DNA from 2 places in the Bradyrhizobium sp. 63_E2_N1_3 genome. Region 1 is predicted to be linked to the other one. Evidence: riboswitches for the same ligand, from Rfam matches in the RefSeq annotation. Region 1 holds a riboswitch; the other holds the start of a gene.
The links. Region 1 has a riboswitch for S-adenosylmethionine ahead of AB7531_RS40935 (O-succinylhomoserine sulfhydrylase). Riboswitches for the same ligand answer to the same signal wherever they lie in the genome.
Positions count from the first base shown of each region.

Region 2: another riboswitch for S-adenosylmethionine. It lies ahead of metX (homoserine O-acetyltransferase MetX); the one in region 1 lies ahead of AB7531_RS40935 (O-succinylhomoserine sulfhydrylase).

Region 1 is NZ_CP197235.1:8,592,113-8,600,569, forward strand. It holds gene AB7531_RS40905 (SRPBCC family protein) at 1-31, shown strand, start outside; gene AB7531_RS40910 (hypothetical protein) at 132-635, shown strand; gene AB7531_RS40915 (MATE family efflux transporter) at 632-2,074, opposite strand; gene AB7531_RS40920 (hypothetical protein) at 2,237-3,289, opposite strand; gene AB7531_RS40925 (PAS domain-containing protein) at 3,394-3,807, opposite strand; gene AB7531_RS40930 (2'-deoxycytidine 5'-triphosphate deaminase) at 3,922-5,058, opposite strand; SAM riboswitch at 5,139-5,218, shown strand; gene AB7531_RS40935 (O-succinylhomoserine sulfhydrylase) at 5,290-6,486, shown strand; gene AB7531_RS40940 (SGNH/GDSL hydrolase family protein) at 6,642-7,631, opposite strand; gene AB7531_RS40945 (SGNH/GDSL hydrolase family protein) at 7,644-8,423, opposite strand; gene AB7531_RS40950 (OpgC domain-containing protein) at 8,423-8,457, opposite strand, start outside.
Region 2 is NZ_CP197235.1:8,259,169-8,267,625, forward strand. It holds gene AB7531_RS39240 (MOSC domain-containing protein) at 1-464, shown strand, start outside; gene AB7531_RS39245 (NlpC/P60 family protein) at 590-1,276, opposite strand; gene AB7531_RS39250 (alpha/beta fold hydrolase) at 1,492-2,355, shown strand; gene metW (methionine biosynthesis protein MetW) at 2,415-3,077, opposite strand; gene metX (homoserine O-acetyltransferase MetX) at 3,093-4,295, opposite strand; SAM riboswitch at 4,381-4,460, opposite strand; gene AB7531_RS39265 (chorismate mutase) at 4,678-5,526, shown strand; gene AB7531_RS39270 (pyridoxal phosphate-dependent aminotransferase) at 5,563-6,657, shown strand; gene AB7531_RS39275 (prephenate/arogenate dehydrogenase family protein) at 6,654-7,592, shown strand; gene AB7531_RS39280 (DUF2125 domain-containing protein) at 7,698-8,457, opposite strand, start outside.

The sequences.
Region 1 (8,457 bases):
ACACCGGGCGTTCCCGGCCGTGGCTGCGTGATCTTTCGCACAGAGCCCTGCCCTCGCCGGCCCTAACCATGGCCGCGTGCGTCCGGTTGGCTCCGCTCTCCCGGCGGAGCCACGCACGCGAGGAGCAGGCCATGAGAGGTGCGGATAAGGTGATCTGCCAGGCGGCCGCCGTGCTGCTGCTGTTTTCGATCTCGAGCGCGCCGGCAAAGGCGCAGTTCCTCGGCGGCGGAGGCGCCGGCGGCGAGGACATGATGACCCAGATGGCGCCGATGCTGGAGATGATGAAGGCGAAGATGGGCAAGCGCCGCTTCGCCATGCTGATGCAGACCATGGGTCCGATGATGAGCCGCATGATGGAGAACGGCGGCGGCGGGCTCGGCGGCATGATGGGGGGCGGCGGCAGCCTGAGTGGCGGCAATTTCGGCGGTGGCTTCGGCGCGCCGAACTACGGCGGCTACACGCCGATGGGCGCAGGCGGCTACATGCCGACCGGAATGGGCGGCATGGGTGGCGGCGACATCATGGGTATGCTGGGTGGTTCCGGCGGCGGCGACATGATGGCGATGATTCCGCAGCTGATGCGGCTCGCCAATGTCGGCGGCGGTGGCGGCCATCGCCGCCACAGGCACCGCTAATCGGCAGCCGACAGAGCCGGCCTGATCGCAGGCTTGCTCTCGCGCGGCCCCCAGCGTGTCAGCACCACGCTGGAGCTCGAGAGCAGGCCGAGCACGACCATCGAGCTCGCGGCCAGCCAGAAGAAGCTCTGCGCGGTGGCGTCGTGCGTCGACAGCCACCAGCCGATCGCCGCGATGTAGATCAGGCGCGCGGTCTGCGCCAGCACCGGCCCGATCACCTTGGCCGCGCCCTGCGACGAGAAATACATTGTCGAGGCGAGCCCGATGAAGGCGTAGAACGGCGCCACCGTCGACAGATATTGATGGCTGGTCGCACGCACCGTTGCGCTGTCGGTGAAGATGTTGACCCAGAGATCCGGGAACAGCGCGACGAGGCACGCCGGCGCGCCGACGGCGACGAACGCGCTCGCACCGGCGATCCAGGCGATGCGCCGGGCGCGCGCGATGCGCACCGCGCCGATCGCCATGCCGATCATCGGCACCGAAGCGATGCCGAACGAGAACGCGATCGAGGTCAGCAAAAATTCCAGCCGCGCGCCGATGCCGTAGCCGGCGAGGATCGCAGTGCCGAACTTTGCCAGCATGTGGGTGAAGATCGAGATCGTCAGCACCGATTGCAGCGGCGAGAAGCAGGCGATGGCGCCGACCTTCAGGATATCGAAGAACATCGCCCATTGAACGCGAAGCCCGCGCAGTTTCGGCACGATTCGGGCGCGGCCGGATAACAGGTACCAGCCCATCACGCAGATATTCACGGAATAGGCGATCAGCGAGCCGGCCGCGACGCCGCGCATGCCGAACTGCGGCACGGGCCCGAGCCCGAGGCCCAGCGTGCCGCCAAGCACAACCTGCATGACCGCGGAATTCAGCATCAACAGCGAGGGCAGCTTCATGTTGCCGGTGCCGCGCAACACGCCCGCCATGGTGTTGAGCAGCCACGGCAGCACGGCCCCGCCAAAAAACACCTGTGTGTAGGCGACCGCATGCGTCAGCACATCCCCCCGTCCGCCGAGCATTTCCAGAACGCGCGGCCCGAAGATCAGCATGCCCAGCATGAAGACGAGGCCGAAGGTGATGCCGATCAGCAGCGCATGTGCGGCGAGCGTGCCGGCGCGCTCGCGGTCGCCTGCGCCGAGCGCCCGCGCGATGGCCGACGCCACGGCGCCGCCCATGGCCCCGCCGGACATGGTCATGGTCAGGATCACTGTCGGAAACACCAGCGCCATTGCCGCCAGCGCCTCGACGCCGAGCCGGCCGATATAGGAGGTCTCCGCGATCACCACACAGGTGCCGGCCGACAGCGCGACCACGTTCGGCCAGGCGAGGCCGAGCAGCGTGCGCAGAATCGGCCCGTCCATCAGCGCGCTTCGTACCGGCCGCGGAGGCGGCGGCAACGGACGCTCTTGTTCATCGACCGGGATTTCGGCGATGTCGGACATGTCCTCTCCCGGGCGCAGGCCATTCGCGGCGCGGCAATGCGTAGGTGTGCCAATAAATTTCGTCGCGCGGAAGGCGCGGCGACAGGCTTAGCACGGCAATTGCCGATTCCTCCTGCGCCGGATGCAGGCGTGCCCTGCGGCAGCGCATTTCAAGTGGTGGAATTACTCAATGGTCCACACCAGCGGCGGCCGACCGCCCGCTGTCGGGCGCAGGTGCACGCCGATGTGCCGCCCGCATCCGGCAGCGAGCCCCTCGAACAACCCTTCCAGCACCTTGGTGCAGGCGCGATGATAGTCGGCGACGTCATCCATCAGCTTCCAGCTCTGCTGACGAAATTCAAACGTGCCTTCTGACGCGGTCGTCTCGGCAGAGTCATCCTGCGCGGCAATCAGCGCATTCAGGAACGCTGCGAACTCGCTGGCGCCACCGCGGCTCATGGACAGTGCCGCCGCGACCTCGTCAAAATACTGCATCCCGATCAGCTTGCCGGTGAGGTGCAGGAGATAGCCGGCGTCTTCCGGGCCGAACAATTGCACCATCACGGGCGCGGCGGTGCGCACATATTCCATCGCGTAGTTGCGATAGGCTTTTTCCAGCCGCGGTTTTGGCCAGCTCGAAACAGGTAGCGCAGGCGCACTCTTCGCATCGAACAGCGGCGCTTCCAGATGACGCGCGAAGACCAGGCGCTGATCCAGCTCGAGCGGGTGGTCGTACTGATAATAATAGCCTTCGAGCCCATCCTGACCGTCGACGCTCTGCTTGGTGCAGACGAAGCCGAGCCTGGTATCGCCGAGCGCGACGCCATTGTTGGCGTGCCAGCCGCGCAGCATCGCGCGGCTGACCTCACCCGGCACGCCGCAGATCGCGGTGCCCTTCCAGATCCAGCGCGGCGGCGGATAGCGGATCCAGGCTTTGCGATCGCTCTCATACATGTACTCGACATGCACGCCGCCGATCCAGTTGGAGAGATAGTGATATTGCGCGGCGGCCACCGCAGGCGGCAGATGACTGAGACCGAGCTTTTCGAGCCCCGGCAGGAAGCGCTCCTGCTGCTGGCGGCGAAACACGCGGAAGACGAATTCGGCAGCATCCGCCGTGCCGCGCCGTGTGACGACGGTGAGGATGAGTCCGGTGAAATAGGCGTGATAGAGGTCGGCGACCGCACGCCAGCGCTTCCATTGCGCTTCCTCTGCTGCGTCTGTTGCGGCGGTCATGTTCGCTCCCGATCGTTGTTTTGATCGAGTGTGTCACTGCGCCCTGTACGAGGCAACCTGACGCTCAAGCAGAGCGCCCTGCACGCCAGCCCGTCAATTCCGCATCACGAATTTTGCGCAAGCCTGGCCGCGCGCTCGCGCTCGACGCGTTCGGTGACGTCGCGCGCCATCGCGACCGATCCGACCACGGCACCACCGGCATCGCGCACCAGCGCGAAGGTCATCTCGATGTAGAGCTTGCGTCCGCTCTTGTGCAACGCGCGGGTCAGCGTCGGCCTGCCCGCGAGCTTCATCGCCCCGGTGGCAAGCGCAGCTTCGAAGCCCTTCCAGTGCGCGGCACGCAGATGTTCGGGAATGATCAGATCGAGGTTCTGGCCGAGCGCCTCGTCCGCCGAGAAGCCGAACAGTGTGGTCGATGCGCGATTCCAGCGCGTGATGGTGCCGGAGCGATCCGAATAGATCAGCGCGTCCGCGACGTCGTCGACGATCCTTGCGTCGAGTTCGGATTGAACACTCATCTCGCCACCTCGCATGCAGCCGGATTTCAGCTTGCATCCCGGCAGTAGTCAATCGAGAGGCTGCGGCGTACTGGATGCCCCGGTCAAGCCGGGGCATGACAGTAGGGTGTGTAGCTACACCCGAAAATGCTTCGATAGTTTGAGCCCCTGCGCCTGGTAGTTCGAGCCGATGCGCTGGCCGTACATCGCGTCGGGGCGCGACAGCATTTTCTCGTAGACGAGACGGCCGACGATCTGGCCGTGCTCGAGGATGAACGGCACCTCGCGCGAGCGCACTTCGAGCACGGCGCGCGATCCCTGCCCGCCAGCGCCGGCATAGCCGAAGCCGGGATCGAAGAAGCCGGCATAGTGCACGCGGAACTCGCCGACCAGGGGATCGAACGGCACCATCTCCGCGGCGTAATCGGGCGGCACCTGCACGGCTTCCTTGGAGGCGAGGATGTAGAACTCGCCGGGATCGAGGATCAGGCTGCCGTCGGGACGCGCCGAGATCGGTTCCCAGAAATCCTCCACCGCATAGCCGGAGCGGCGGTCGACGTCGACGACACCGGTGTGGCGCTTGGCGCGATAGCCGACGAAGCCGTTGGCCTTCTCGCCGGAGAGATCGACGGAGACGGCGACGCCGCCGGTGAGATCGGCATCATCGAGATCGACGAGACGCTCAGTCGCATGCAGCGCCTCGAGCTCGTCGATGTTGAGGATCGCATCTCCGGTGCGGAAGCGCACCTGACTCAAGCGCGAGCCCTCACTGACCAGCACCGGAAACGTCTTCGGGCTGATCTCGGCGTAGAGCGGGCCGTGATAGCCGGCGCCGATCATGTCGAAGCGGCGGGTGCCGTCGGCGATGACGCGGGTGAAGACATCGAGCCGGCCGGTCGAGCTTTTCGGGTTGGCGGCGGCGACGATCTCCGGCGGCAGCGCCAGGCTTTCCAGGAGCGGCACGATGTAGACGCAGTTGGTCTCCAGCACCGCGCCATCGGCGAGGCTGAACTCGTGCAGCTTCAACTCGTCGATGCGCTCGGCGACGGTCGCGCCGGGACCCGGCAGGAAGCTGGCGCGAACGCGATACGCGATGTCGCCGAGGCGAAGGTCGAGGCTCGCCGGCTGGATCTGGCTTTCGACGAAGTCATAAGCGGGCAGGATGAGGCCCGCCTTCGCCATCGCCGCGATCATGCGGTCGGGCAGGATACCATTGGCGTCGGCGGCAACCGTGAAGCTCAACCGGGGGTCCTCGTCAGGGGTCAAATGCATCCGGACATGCGGGAAATAGCAGCCTTTTACGGCTATCCGATGGACGCCTTGACGGAAAGGCCATTGCGGAATATGAGCATCACTTATCCCGTGGTGATTTGAGCCGGCCGGCTTGCAGCCACGTTAAATAAGTCGCTAAACAGGCCGGGGACCTCTGTGATCCCGGCCCGTGGAAGTTATCCAGGCCGGTTTTTTTGTGACCATTTTCGATGGTCACGCAGAGGAGGTCCTATGTCGAAGTCCCCGGCGTCCACCACGCAATACCGTCCCGAAACCCGACTGGTCCATTCCGGCACCCTGCGCTCGCAATATGGCGAGACGTCGGAGGCGCTGTTCCTGACCCAGGGCTACGTCTACAACAGCGCCGAGGAGTGCGAGGCGCGGTTCAAGGGCGAGGACCCCGGCTTCATCTATTCGCGCTATTCCAACCCGACCATCTCGATGTTCGAGCGCCGCATGATCGAGCTCGAAGGCGCCGAAGCCGCCCGCTCGGCGGCGACCGGCATGGCCGCGGTGACGACCGCGATCCTGGCGCCGCTGAAGGCCGGCGATCATGTGGTGGCCTCCCGTGCCCTGTTCGGCTCGTGTCTCTACGTCATTCAGGATCTCTTGCCACGCTACGGCATCGAGACCACGCTGGTCGACGGAGCCGATCTCGACCAGTGGCAGCGCGCCTTGAGGCCGAACACCAAGACGTTTTTCCTGGAGAGCCCGACCAACCCGACGCTCGACGTGCTCGACATTCCAGGGATCGCCGAGATCGCGCACAGCGGCGGCGCGCGGCTCGTCGTCGACAACGTGTTCGCGACGCCGATCTGGCAGAGCCCGCTCGCGCTAGGGGCAGACGTCGTCGTCTATTCCGCGACCAAGCACATCGACGGCCAGGGCCGTTGTCTCGGCGGCATCATCCTGTCGTCGGAAGCGTTCATCGCCGAGCACATCCACAATTTCATGCGCCAGACCGGCCCGTCGATCTCGCCGTTCAACGCATGGGTCCTGCTCAAGGGCCTGGAAACGCTGGGCGTACGCGTGCGCGCGCAGACCGAGACGGCGGGACGCATCGCCGACGTGCTGGCGAGCCATCCGAAGATTTCGCGGCTGGTCTATCCCGGCCGCGCCGATCATCCGCAGGCAGCTCTCGTGAAGAAGCAGATGCGCGGCGGCTCGACGCTGGTCGGCTTCGAGGTCAAGGGCGGCAAGCAGGGTGCGTTCCGCGTGCTCAACGAGCTCAAGCTTGCAAAAATCTCGAACAATCTCGGCGATGCCAAGAGCCTCGTCACGCATCCGGCGACCACGACGCATCAGCGCCTCAAGCCGGAAGACCGCGCCGCGCTCGGCATCAGCGAGGGCTTCATCCGCTTCTCGGCGGGGCTCGAGCATGTGGACGATCTGATCGAGGATCTGACCGCGGCGCTGGAGAAGGCGTGAGGCGATTGGGCTCTTGTAGGGTGGGCAAAGCGACTTGTCCGCCGTAGCTCGAAGAGCGAAGGCGGAAGCGTGCCCACCATTCACGATCATATCGCCGATAGATGGTGGGCACGGCGCGCGAAGAGCGCGCCTTTGCCCACCCTACGGCACCGAGCCTACATCGGCCGATACGTTCGCACGTCCGCGGGCACGTTGACGCCGAGCTTGATCTGGCCGACGGAGCGGATGATGTCGTCGCCGAGGATCTGCGCGAAGCAGGCATAGCCCCAATCGTTCATATGCAGGCCGTCGGCGATCACGAAACTCTCGACCGGGATCGATTGATTCTCGTGCCAGTCGCGCATCACCTCGAAGCGGGGGAAGATGCCGACGTGACGGAGCTCGGCGACCTTCCCGAGCAGGTGCACCATCTTGCCGGCGCTCTCCTTGCGCTGGTTGACGGCTGGCGAATATTGCGGATCGACCAGCACGATGTCGGCGCCGCCAGCGGCCTGGATGCGGGAGATGCCGTCCTCGACCATCTTGGCGGTGTCACCGGGATCGAGATTGCGCAGCACCGCATTGGTGCCGACCTGCCAGATCACGAGATCCGGATGCACGTCGATCACCTCCTTCTGGAGGCGCTTCATCATCTCGGGCGCGTCCTCGCCGCCGACGCCGGCGTTGATCACGGTGATGTCGGCGGTCGGATATTGCCGGCGGAGCTGCGCGGCGAGACGGTTCGGATAGTTGAAATCGGGCGAGCTCGCGCCATAGCCCGCCGTCGACGACGAGCCGAACGCGACGATCACGACGGGTTTGCCGGCGACGAGCTTGCCCGCGACATGCGGCAGCGAGCCCATCGCCTTCGAGCCACCCTTCGGCGTGAGGCAGGGCACGCGGCTGAAAATGTCCCCGGCGGATTTCGCGACCTGCTTCACCTTGTCGATGGCGCGGGCGGTCACGCCGCGCTGCTCGTGGGACGTCGCGGCGACGGTGGTCTGGGAGGGCGAAGCGGAAGCCGGACTAGCGGCCTGCTGCGGCGCGGGCGTTGCCTGCGTGGCCTGCGCCTGCACTGGTGCCAGCGACATCGGCGTCAGGAGCAGCAGAGCCGCCGCGGGCGCAGCCAGCCATGCCGTCAACCAAAAAGGGCGGAGAGAACTCATTAACGCTAGACCTCAATTTTGCTGCTGGGCCGGCCCCAGATGGGCTGCGTCGATCACAAACTGTGCCAACGCCCGGCCAAGGCAGTCATGGACCTGTTTCGCCAGCTCTGGCCCACGGGACGGGCTGAACAGGTCGAACTGACCCTGATCATTCCACTGCCGCATGATCGCGAAACGGTCGAACAGCGGGATGTCATGCTCCTGCGCCACCACCCGCATATTGTCGAGATAGGGCGGCACCGAGATCATGGTTTCGGTACGCGGGCTGTACTGCAAGTTCATCAACACAACGTCAGCCCCTGCTTTTTGCAGCGCGGAAACCCCTTCGGTCACCGCCCCGCGAAAATCATCGGGATCAATCGCTCGGATAGCATCCACAGTCCCGGTCTGCCAGATGACCAAAGTAGGCCTTTTTGCTTCCATCAGCTTAACGAAGGTCGCGGCCGCCTCCTCGGCCGTCTTCTTGCTCTGTATTTCTACGGAGACGTGCACGGTCTCCGACGGCAGCAGCCTGTCCTGCAGGATGGCCTGCATGCGCGCCGGGTAGGAGCTGTCCTCCGAGGCCGGAATCGTGGTCGAACGGCTGCCAATGACCAGGATTTCGAGCGGTTTGCCGGCCTTGATGGCATCGGCGACCCTCGGAAGCTGGCTTTCAGTGGTGAGCAGATAGGATGGCAATTCGCAGGCCGGGGGCGCGGCCGGAGCAGCCGGCACGGCATCGCCCGCGCGCGCCAGGGGCGCGGCGAGGTTACCGCACAGCAGGACCAGGCTCAGGAGAACCTTCGCCTTCATCAGCCCCCTCCCGCCAGATCGGCGTTGCCGACGG
Region 2 (8,457 bases), 330 kb from region 1:
CCATCGAGGATTATTTCACGGAGAATTTTCAGCCGGAGCTGAAGGGCCCGCCAAAAGTTCTGTCCGGCCGCGACCACAGCTTTTCCGACGTCGCCCGCAAGGTCGTATCGATCATCAATCTCGACAGCGTCCGGGCGATCGAGACCATGCTCGGCGGCGCCGCAGTCAATCCACTGCGCTTCCGCGCCAATCTCTACGTGAAGGGCTGGCCGGCCTGGTCCGAGCTCGACCTCGTCGGCGAGACACTGGCGATCGGCGAGGCCCGGCTCAAGGTGGTCAAGCGCATCGTCCGCTGCCCGGCGGTCAACGTCGATCCCAAGACCGCGCAGCGCGATCTCGAGATACCGCCGACGCTCTCGCGCAATCTCGGCCACATGGATTGCGGCATCTATGCCGAGGTCATCGCCGACGGCGAGATCGGCGTCGGTGACGCGATCGCGGTGGAAGCGCCGAAGCTGGTGTGAGCCGTCCGACGCTGCCGTAGGGTGGGCAAAGCGAAAGCGTGCCCACCACTCCGGTCCATCGAACTCCGCTGCACCGCCGGTGGGCACGGCGCTTGCGCGCCTTTGCCCACCCTACGGCTCCGTCGTCAGTTCGGCATCACATACGCATAGATCCGGCCGCGAGAGACCGGCGCCTCGCGAACACGATTGCCGTTGTTGCCGGAGATCATGATCGGATTGCCCTGCGCGTCCACGCCGGTGATGATGCCGACATGGCCGCCCCGGCGACCGCGCGACATGACCGCGATGGCGCCGACCTGCGGACCGGAGACGCGCGTGCCGTAGCGCGCGAACGAGCTCGCCATGTCGGAGCCGGTGCCCTGATGGCCGGTATGCTGCAGCACCATGTTCATGAAGCGCGCGCACCACAGGCTGCCGCGCCCGGTCGGATTGCCGCCGATATAACGGCGCGCCTCGGACACGAGGCCCGATCCGCCGCCGAAGCCGCCACCGCTATTGGCCATTCCAGGATTGGTCATTCCGTTGTTGGCCATGCCGCCGACATTGGCGTTCGGATTGTAGCTCGCCTGGGTGTCGGCGAAGCCGCTCGCCTGCAACTGCGCCGCGCCGCGCTCGAAGCGCGAGCTGCGGGCATGGTGGCGATAATGACGGTAATGATGATGTCTGGCGTGGTGCACGTAAGCGTGCCGCTCTGCGCTATGACGATGATGCGGCCGCGCTGAGGCCGGAGAAACGAACGCGGCAACCGCCGCGAAGAAAATCGCCAGCGCGACAACACAACGCGACAGGCGAGACGCAAACAACTCCAACATACTTCATCCTTCTTGACACCCCACTTCCCCAATCGGCCCGTGCGATGGCCGGCATCCGTCTGGCCGTTAAGCCGCCGGATGTGGCGAGAAAAAGACGCCACGCCCGCGAATAGCTGCGATGATTTTGTGCCGGTGCTGGCTTGAGGCTGCCGCATTGCGGACAACAACGTTAACTGCAATTCTCCAAAGGCGGCTTGAAGAGAGGGAAACAGTTAATGCCCCACGCCACGACCAGGGACGACGTCCGCATCTATTTCGAAGAAGCGGGTCAGGGAACGCCGATTATTTTTCTGCATGAGTTCGCGGCCGACTACACCAATTGGGAGCCGCAGATGCGCTACTTCTCGCGCGGCCATCGCTGCATCACCTATTCCGCGCGCGGCTACACGCCGTCGGACGTACCTGATGGCGAGGTCTACACCTACAAGCATTTCTACACCGACGCGCTCGCGGTGCTCGATCATCTCAAGATCGAGCGCGCGCATCTCGTCGGCCTGTCGATGGGCGCCTATTCGTCACTCCAGATCGGGTTGAACTCGCCGCAGCGCGCGCTGTCGATGACGCTGGCCGGCGTGGGCTCAGGATCGGAGATCGAGAATCTCGACAACTGGCGCAAGCAGTGCCGCGCCAATGCCGAGCAGTTCGAGACGCTCGGCTCCGCCGAGGTCGCAAAGGTCACGCGCGAGGCGCCGAGCCGGATTCCGTTCCTGGTGAAGGACCCGCGCGGCCACGCCGATTTCTACGCCGCGCTGGCGCGCCACGATGCCAAGGGCTCCGCGAACACGATGCGCGGCTTCCAGGGCGGCAGGCCATCGATTTACACGATGCCGGATGCCATTCGAGGTGTGGCAACGCCCGCGCTGATCATCTGCGGCGACGAAGACGATCCCTGCGTCGAGGCAAGCCTGTTCTTGAAGAAGCACCTGCCCGCGGCGGGCCTCGCGATGTTTCCGAAATCAGGCCACGTGCTCAATCTCGAAGAACCCGCGCTGTTCAACGAGAGCGTGGAGCGGTTCGTGACGCTGGTGGAAGCCGGGCGCTGGCCGGTGCGCGATCCGCGGTCGCTGGCGGCGCATTAGACTGCCAGTCGCTGTCATTCCGGGATGCGCCGACAGGCACAGGCCCGGAATGACGGAAACTACTTCCCCTGCCCGCGCGTGAGCAAGAACACGCCCTGCTCGCCGAACATGTTCCACACCCACCACGGCAATCGCAGCCGCAACGGACGGCCGTAGAGATCCAGCGCCTCGGCGCGCTCCATCTTGACGTGGATCGCGTCGCAGAGCTCGACGAAATCCTTGATGGTGCAGAAATGGATGTTGGCGGTGTCGTACCAGGTCGCCGGCAGATTCTCGGTGCGCGGCATGTGGCCGCCGACCAGGAGCTGGAGTCGCATCTTCCAGAAGCCGAAATTCGGGAACGACACGATGGCGCGGCGGCCGATGCGCAGCAGATTCTCCAGCACGACCCGCGGCTGCCGCGTCGCCTGCAGCGTCTGCGACAGGATGACGTAATCGAAGGCGTCGTCGGGATAGTTGACGAGATCGGTGTCGGCATCGCCCTGCACCACCGCGAGGCCCTTGGCGACGCAGCGATTGACGCCCTCGCGCGACAGCTCGATGCCGCGCCCGTCGATGCCGCGGGTCTCCAGAAGCTGGAGCAAATCGCCCTCGCCGCAGCCGACGTCGAGCACTTTCGAGCCGGGCTTGACCATCTCGGCGACCAGCAGATGATCGGCGCGAAACTGGCCGGACTGCTCCGTCGCAACGCCGCCCAGCGGCAGCACTTCCTGCACAGACATCGCTAGCCGTCCTTGTCAGTCAATCCTGGCGGTGAGCCCGCGCGCCTTCCCTGCCGATTGCAGAAAGGCACGGGCGATATCGAAGAATTCGGGCACGTCGAGCAGGAAGGCGTCATGGCCGCGATCGGTCTCGATCTCGGCGAACGACACCCGCGCGCTCGACGCGTTCAGTGCATGCACCAGCGCGCGCGATTCCGAAGTCGGGAACAGCCAGTCGCTGGTGAAGGAGACCACGCAGAAGCGCGTCTCGATGCCCGCGAACGCTTTCGCCAGCACGCCGCCGTGGTCGCCGGCGATGTCGAAATAATCCATCGCACGGGTCAGATAGAGATAGGAGTTGGCGTCGAACCGCTCGACGAAGGACGAGCCCTGGTAGCGCAGATAGCTCTCGACCTGGAAATCGGCGTCGAACGAGAAGGTCGGCAGCTCGCGGTCCTGCATGCGGCGGCCGAACTTGCGATGCAGCGCGGCGTCGGAGAGATAGGTGATGTGCGCGGCCATCCGTGCCACCGCAAGTCCGCGATGCGGATGGATGCCCTGATCCGTGTAGCGGCCGTTGTGCCAGTCGGGATCGGCCATCACCGCCTGGCGACCGAGCTCGTGGAAAGCGATGTTCTGCGCCGAGTGCCGCGTCGCGCAGGCAATCGCCAGCGCGGAGTACACGCGCTTGGGATAGGCCGCGGTCCATTGCAGCACCTGCATGCCGCCCATCGAGCCGCCGACCACCGCGAACAACGTGTCGATGCCGAGCCGGTCGATCAGCATCGCCTGCGCGCGCACCATGTCGGGAATGGTGATGACAGGGAAATCCAGGCCCCACACCTTGCCGGTGGCGGGATTGATCGAGGCCGGCCCGGTCGAGCCCATGCAGCCGCCGATCACGTTGGCGCAAATGATGAAGTAGTGCTGAGGATCAAGAGGTCGGCCGGGACCGACCAGCGTCTCCCACCAGCCCGACTTGCCGGTGACGGGATGCACGTTGGCGACATGCTGATCTCCCGTCAGCGCATGGCAGATCAGCACCGCGTTGGAGCGATCGGCGTTGAGCTCGCCATAGGTCTGGTAGGCGATCTGGAACGGGGTGAGATCGATGCCGCAATCGAGCCGCAGCGGTTGCTCGGCGCCGAACTGCGCGACCTGCGAATTCGGATGATCCGCCTCATGCGACCGGTCGTCGGCACTGATCGCGGGACTCGGCACGGGCTTCACGCCAACCATCATCGACCTCGTTTGCGGCACCCGTCAGGCTGCCGCTGGAATCAGGCCATGAAAAACCCGGCCTGAACGATAGGTTCGGCCGGGATCGGAAGCGTCCCCGGCCTGTTTAGCGAGTTTTTTAACGTGGCTGCAAGCCGGCCGGCTCAAATGACCACGGAACGGGCAAAAGCTACTGTCTTGGGCGGTTTTCGTCAAGTCACGGTCCGGATTAGCCAAATTCATCCCTGAAAGGCCGGCCGAAAAGGCCCGGTTTCCCTTTGCATTTCTCTTTGCTTTCGCCGCGCCGACTGCCTAATCAGGACGTCGATCGCAGCGGATCCGGCCTTGCCGATGGGCCTTGGCCGACCCGCATTGGAACGCCTCTCACCAGCATCTCGCAGATATGTCCCAACGTCCGCCCGCGCCACCATCGCTCCAGGAATTGCGCAAGGAGATCGACGCGATCGACGAGGGCATGCATCGTCTCCTGATGCAGCGCGGCGACATCATCGACCGCCTGATCCAGGTGAAGCAGACCCAGGAGGTCGGCTCGGCGTTCCGCCCGGCGCGCGAGGCCGCCATGATGCGTGACATCGTCCAGCGTCATCGCGGCATCCTGCCGCTCGACACGGTCGAGAGCATCTGGCGCGTCATCATCTCGACGTTCACTTACGTCCAAGCGCCGTTCTCCGTGCATGCCGACATCTCGGTGAGCGAGCCGGCGATGCGCGATTCCGTGCGCTTCCATTTCGGCTTCACGGTACCTTACGTCGCGCATTTCAGCGCGCAGGCCGCGGTCGAAGCGGTGGCGAAGTCCAAAGGCGACCTGGCGCTGGTCTCGGCGACCTCGAGCCGCACGCCATGGTGGCTGGAGCTGGAAGCAGACGGCGCGCCGAAGATTATCGCGCGGATGCCCTTCGTCGAGCGCGCCGACCATCCGGCCGCGCTGCCGGTGTTCGCGATCTCCCGCGTCGCCGACAGCGCCGTGGTGACGGAGGTCGAGACCTTCAGCGTGCGCGTGTCCGGGTGGAACGCCGAGGTCGCGCGCGCCCTGTCGCCGCTCGCCGAGATCGTGGCAGTGCCCGATACCGCCTTCGACGGCGCAGCGCTGCTGGTCTCGGTCACGAGCGCGACCAGCATCGACAAGATCAAGGCTGCCCTGATCGAAGCGGGGGCCTCGGTGCGCTCCACGGCCCTCGTCGGCAGCCACGCAACGCGCTATACGGTGCCCTCGACCGGGTCGAAATCGTAGATCGCGAACCGCCTAAAGCTACTTCCGGAGTTGAAGATGTCCCGCCCCGTGCCGAATCCCGGCATTCTCGATATTGCGCCCTACACGCCCGGCAAGAGCCCGGTGGCTGAGCCGGGCCGCAAGGTGTTCAAGCTCTCGGCCAACGAGACGCCGTTCGGGCCCTCGCCCAAGGCGATCGAGGCGTTCAGGAACGTGGCGGCGCATCTGGAAGACTATCCGGAAGGAACCTCGCGCGTGCTGCGCGAAGCGATCGGGCGCTCTTTCGGGCTCGACCCCAACCGCATCATCTGCGGCGCCGGCTCGGACGAGATCCTCAATCTGCTCGCCCACACCTATCTCAGCCACGGCGACGAGGCGATCTCGACCACGCACGGCTTCCTGGTCTACCCGATCGCGACTATGGCGGTCGGCGCCAAGAACGTGGTCGCGCAGGAGACCAACCTCACCTGCAATGTCGACGCCATCCTCAAGGCGGTGACGCCGAAGACAAAGCTGGTCTGGCTCGCCAATCCCAACAATCCGACCGGCACCTATGTGCCGTTCGACGAGGTCAAGCGGCTGCGCGCCGGCCTGCCGTCGCACGTGCTGCTGGTGCTCGATGCCGCCTATTCCGATTACGTCTCGCGCAACGACTACGAGATGGGGATCGAGCTCGTCGCCACCACCGAGAACACCGTGGTGACGCACACCTTCTCCAAGATCCACGGCCTCGCCGCGCTGCGCGTCGGCTGGATGTTCGGTCCGGAGCACATCATCGACGCGGTCAACCGCATCCGCGGTCCCTTCAACGTGTCGACGCCGGCGATGTATGCCGCGGTCGCGGCGATCGAGGACACTGCGCACCAGGCGATGTCGAAGCAGTTCACCGAGACCTGGCGCAACTGGCTCTCCGAGGAGATCGGCAAGCTCGGACTGAAGGTGACGCCGGGCGTCGCCAATTTCGTACTGATCCACTTCCCGGAAAATGGCAAGACCGCGGACGAGGCCGACGCATATCTTACCAAGCGCGGGCTGGTGTTGCGCGCGCTGAAGAATTACCGCCTGCCGAATTCGCTGCGCATGACCATCGGCACCGAGGAGGCCAACCGCCTCGTCGTCGAGGGCCTGCGCGACTTCATGGCCGGCAAATGAGCACCACACCGCACTTCCAGCGCGTTGCGCTGATCGGCTTCGGCCTGATCGGCGGCTCGATCGCGCGCGCTGCGAAGCTCCAGGGCTTGGCCTCCGAGATCGTCACCACCGCGCGCTCGGAGAAGACGCGCGCGCGGGTGCTGGAGCTCGGCATCGTCGACCAGGTCGTGGCGACCAATGCGGAAGCGGTGAAGGATGCCGATCTCGTCATCCTCTGCATTCCCGTCGGTGCCTGCGGGCCGGTGGCGCAGGAGATCGCGGCGCATCTCAAGCCGGGCGCGATCGTCTCCGACGTCGGCTCGGTCAAGGGCGCGATCGTCAGGGACATGGCGCCGCATCTGCCGAAGACCATTCATTTCGTGCCGGCGCATCCCGTCGCGGGCACCGAGCATTCGGGTCCCGATTCCGGTTTCGCCGAGCTCTTCATCAACCGCTGGTGCATCCTGACGCCGCCGGAAGGCGTCGATGCGGCGGCCACCGATCGTCTGCGCGCGTTCTGGGCGGCGATGGGCGCCAAGGTCGAGATCATGACGCCGGATCATCATGATCTCGTGCTCGCGATCACCAGCCATCTGCCGCATCTGATCGCCTACACCATCGTCGGCACCGCCGACGAGCTGGCGCAGGTGACGGAGTCCGAGGTGATTAAGTTCTCGGCCGGCGGCTTCCGCGATTTCACCCGCATCGCCGCGTCCGACCCGACGATGTGGCGCGACGTCTTCCTCGCCAACAAGGAGGCCGTGCTGGAGATGCTCGGCACCTTCACCGAGGATCTCGCCAAGCTTACCCGCGCGATCCGCCGCGGCGACGGCGAGGCGCTGTTCGACCACTTCACCCGCACCCGCGCCATCCGCCGCGGCATCGTCGAGATCGGCCAGGATTCGGCAGCGCCGGATTTCGGCCGGCCGCATGCGCAGCTCGGCAAGAAGCCGTAACGTTCAAGTAGCCCGGATGGAGCGCAAGCGTAATCCGGGATCTCTTTCAGCGCGGCGCGACCTGCCCCGGATTGCGCTTCGCTCCATCCGGGCTACGGGAGACACCTAATAAAGCGGTGGAATCTGCCCGACCTTGACCGGGCCGAGCAGCACGGCGCCGTCGACGAACTTCAGCGGGAAGCTGCGGGCCTTCTTGCCTTCGAGCGTGCTCTCGGTGCCGATCGAATTGATGCCGGCCGCAACGCCGGCATTGGCGTTCTGCTTGATGACCTTGCCGAGGCCGGGAACGGCGCGGTCGAGGGCGCCGAACAGATTGTTGAGGTCCTGCGACTTCACGCCCGGCGCAACGCGGTCGAGGGTTGCCTGCGGCACCCCCTCCTCCAGCATCTTGTCGATGCCGAGCGCCGGGATCACGCGCTCGAGGCCGGTCACGGTCATCTGCAATTCGCCGTCGAGTCGGCCATTGGCCGAGAGGCCGAGCGTGCCGGCCGCAACCGCGATCATCTCGCCCTGCTGGACGCGCGACTGCACGATCTCGATGTGACCGCCGGCGGCCTGGATCTCGCGGAAGCGTTGCGGCCACGGCTTTGGGGTGAGGTCGGAGAGGCCCGTGATCTTCGCACGCGTGTCCGCCTCGAACGGCTCGGCGAGCAAGGGATGAACGCCCTGGATGCTGCCCTGCGCGACGTGCAGCACGGTCTCGATCACAGGATGATCCGACCGCGACCCGTCTGCGAGGCGACCGTGCAGCTCGACCTGCTTGGCGCGCGCGAGCGGCACCTGCACGCTGCCGTCGAGACGATTGATGACGGGATCGTCGAACACGATGGAGGCGCGATCCGGCACCGCCGGCAGGCCGAACACG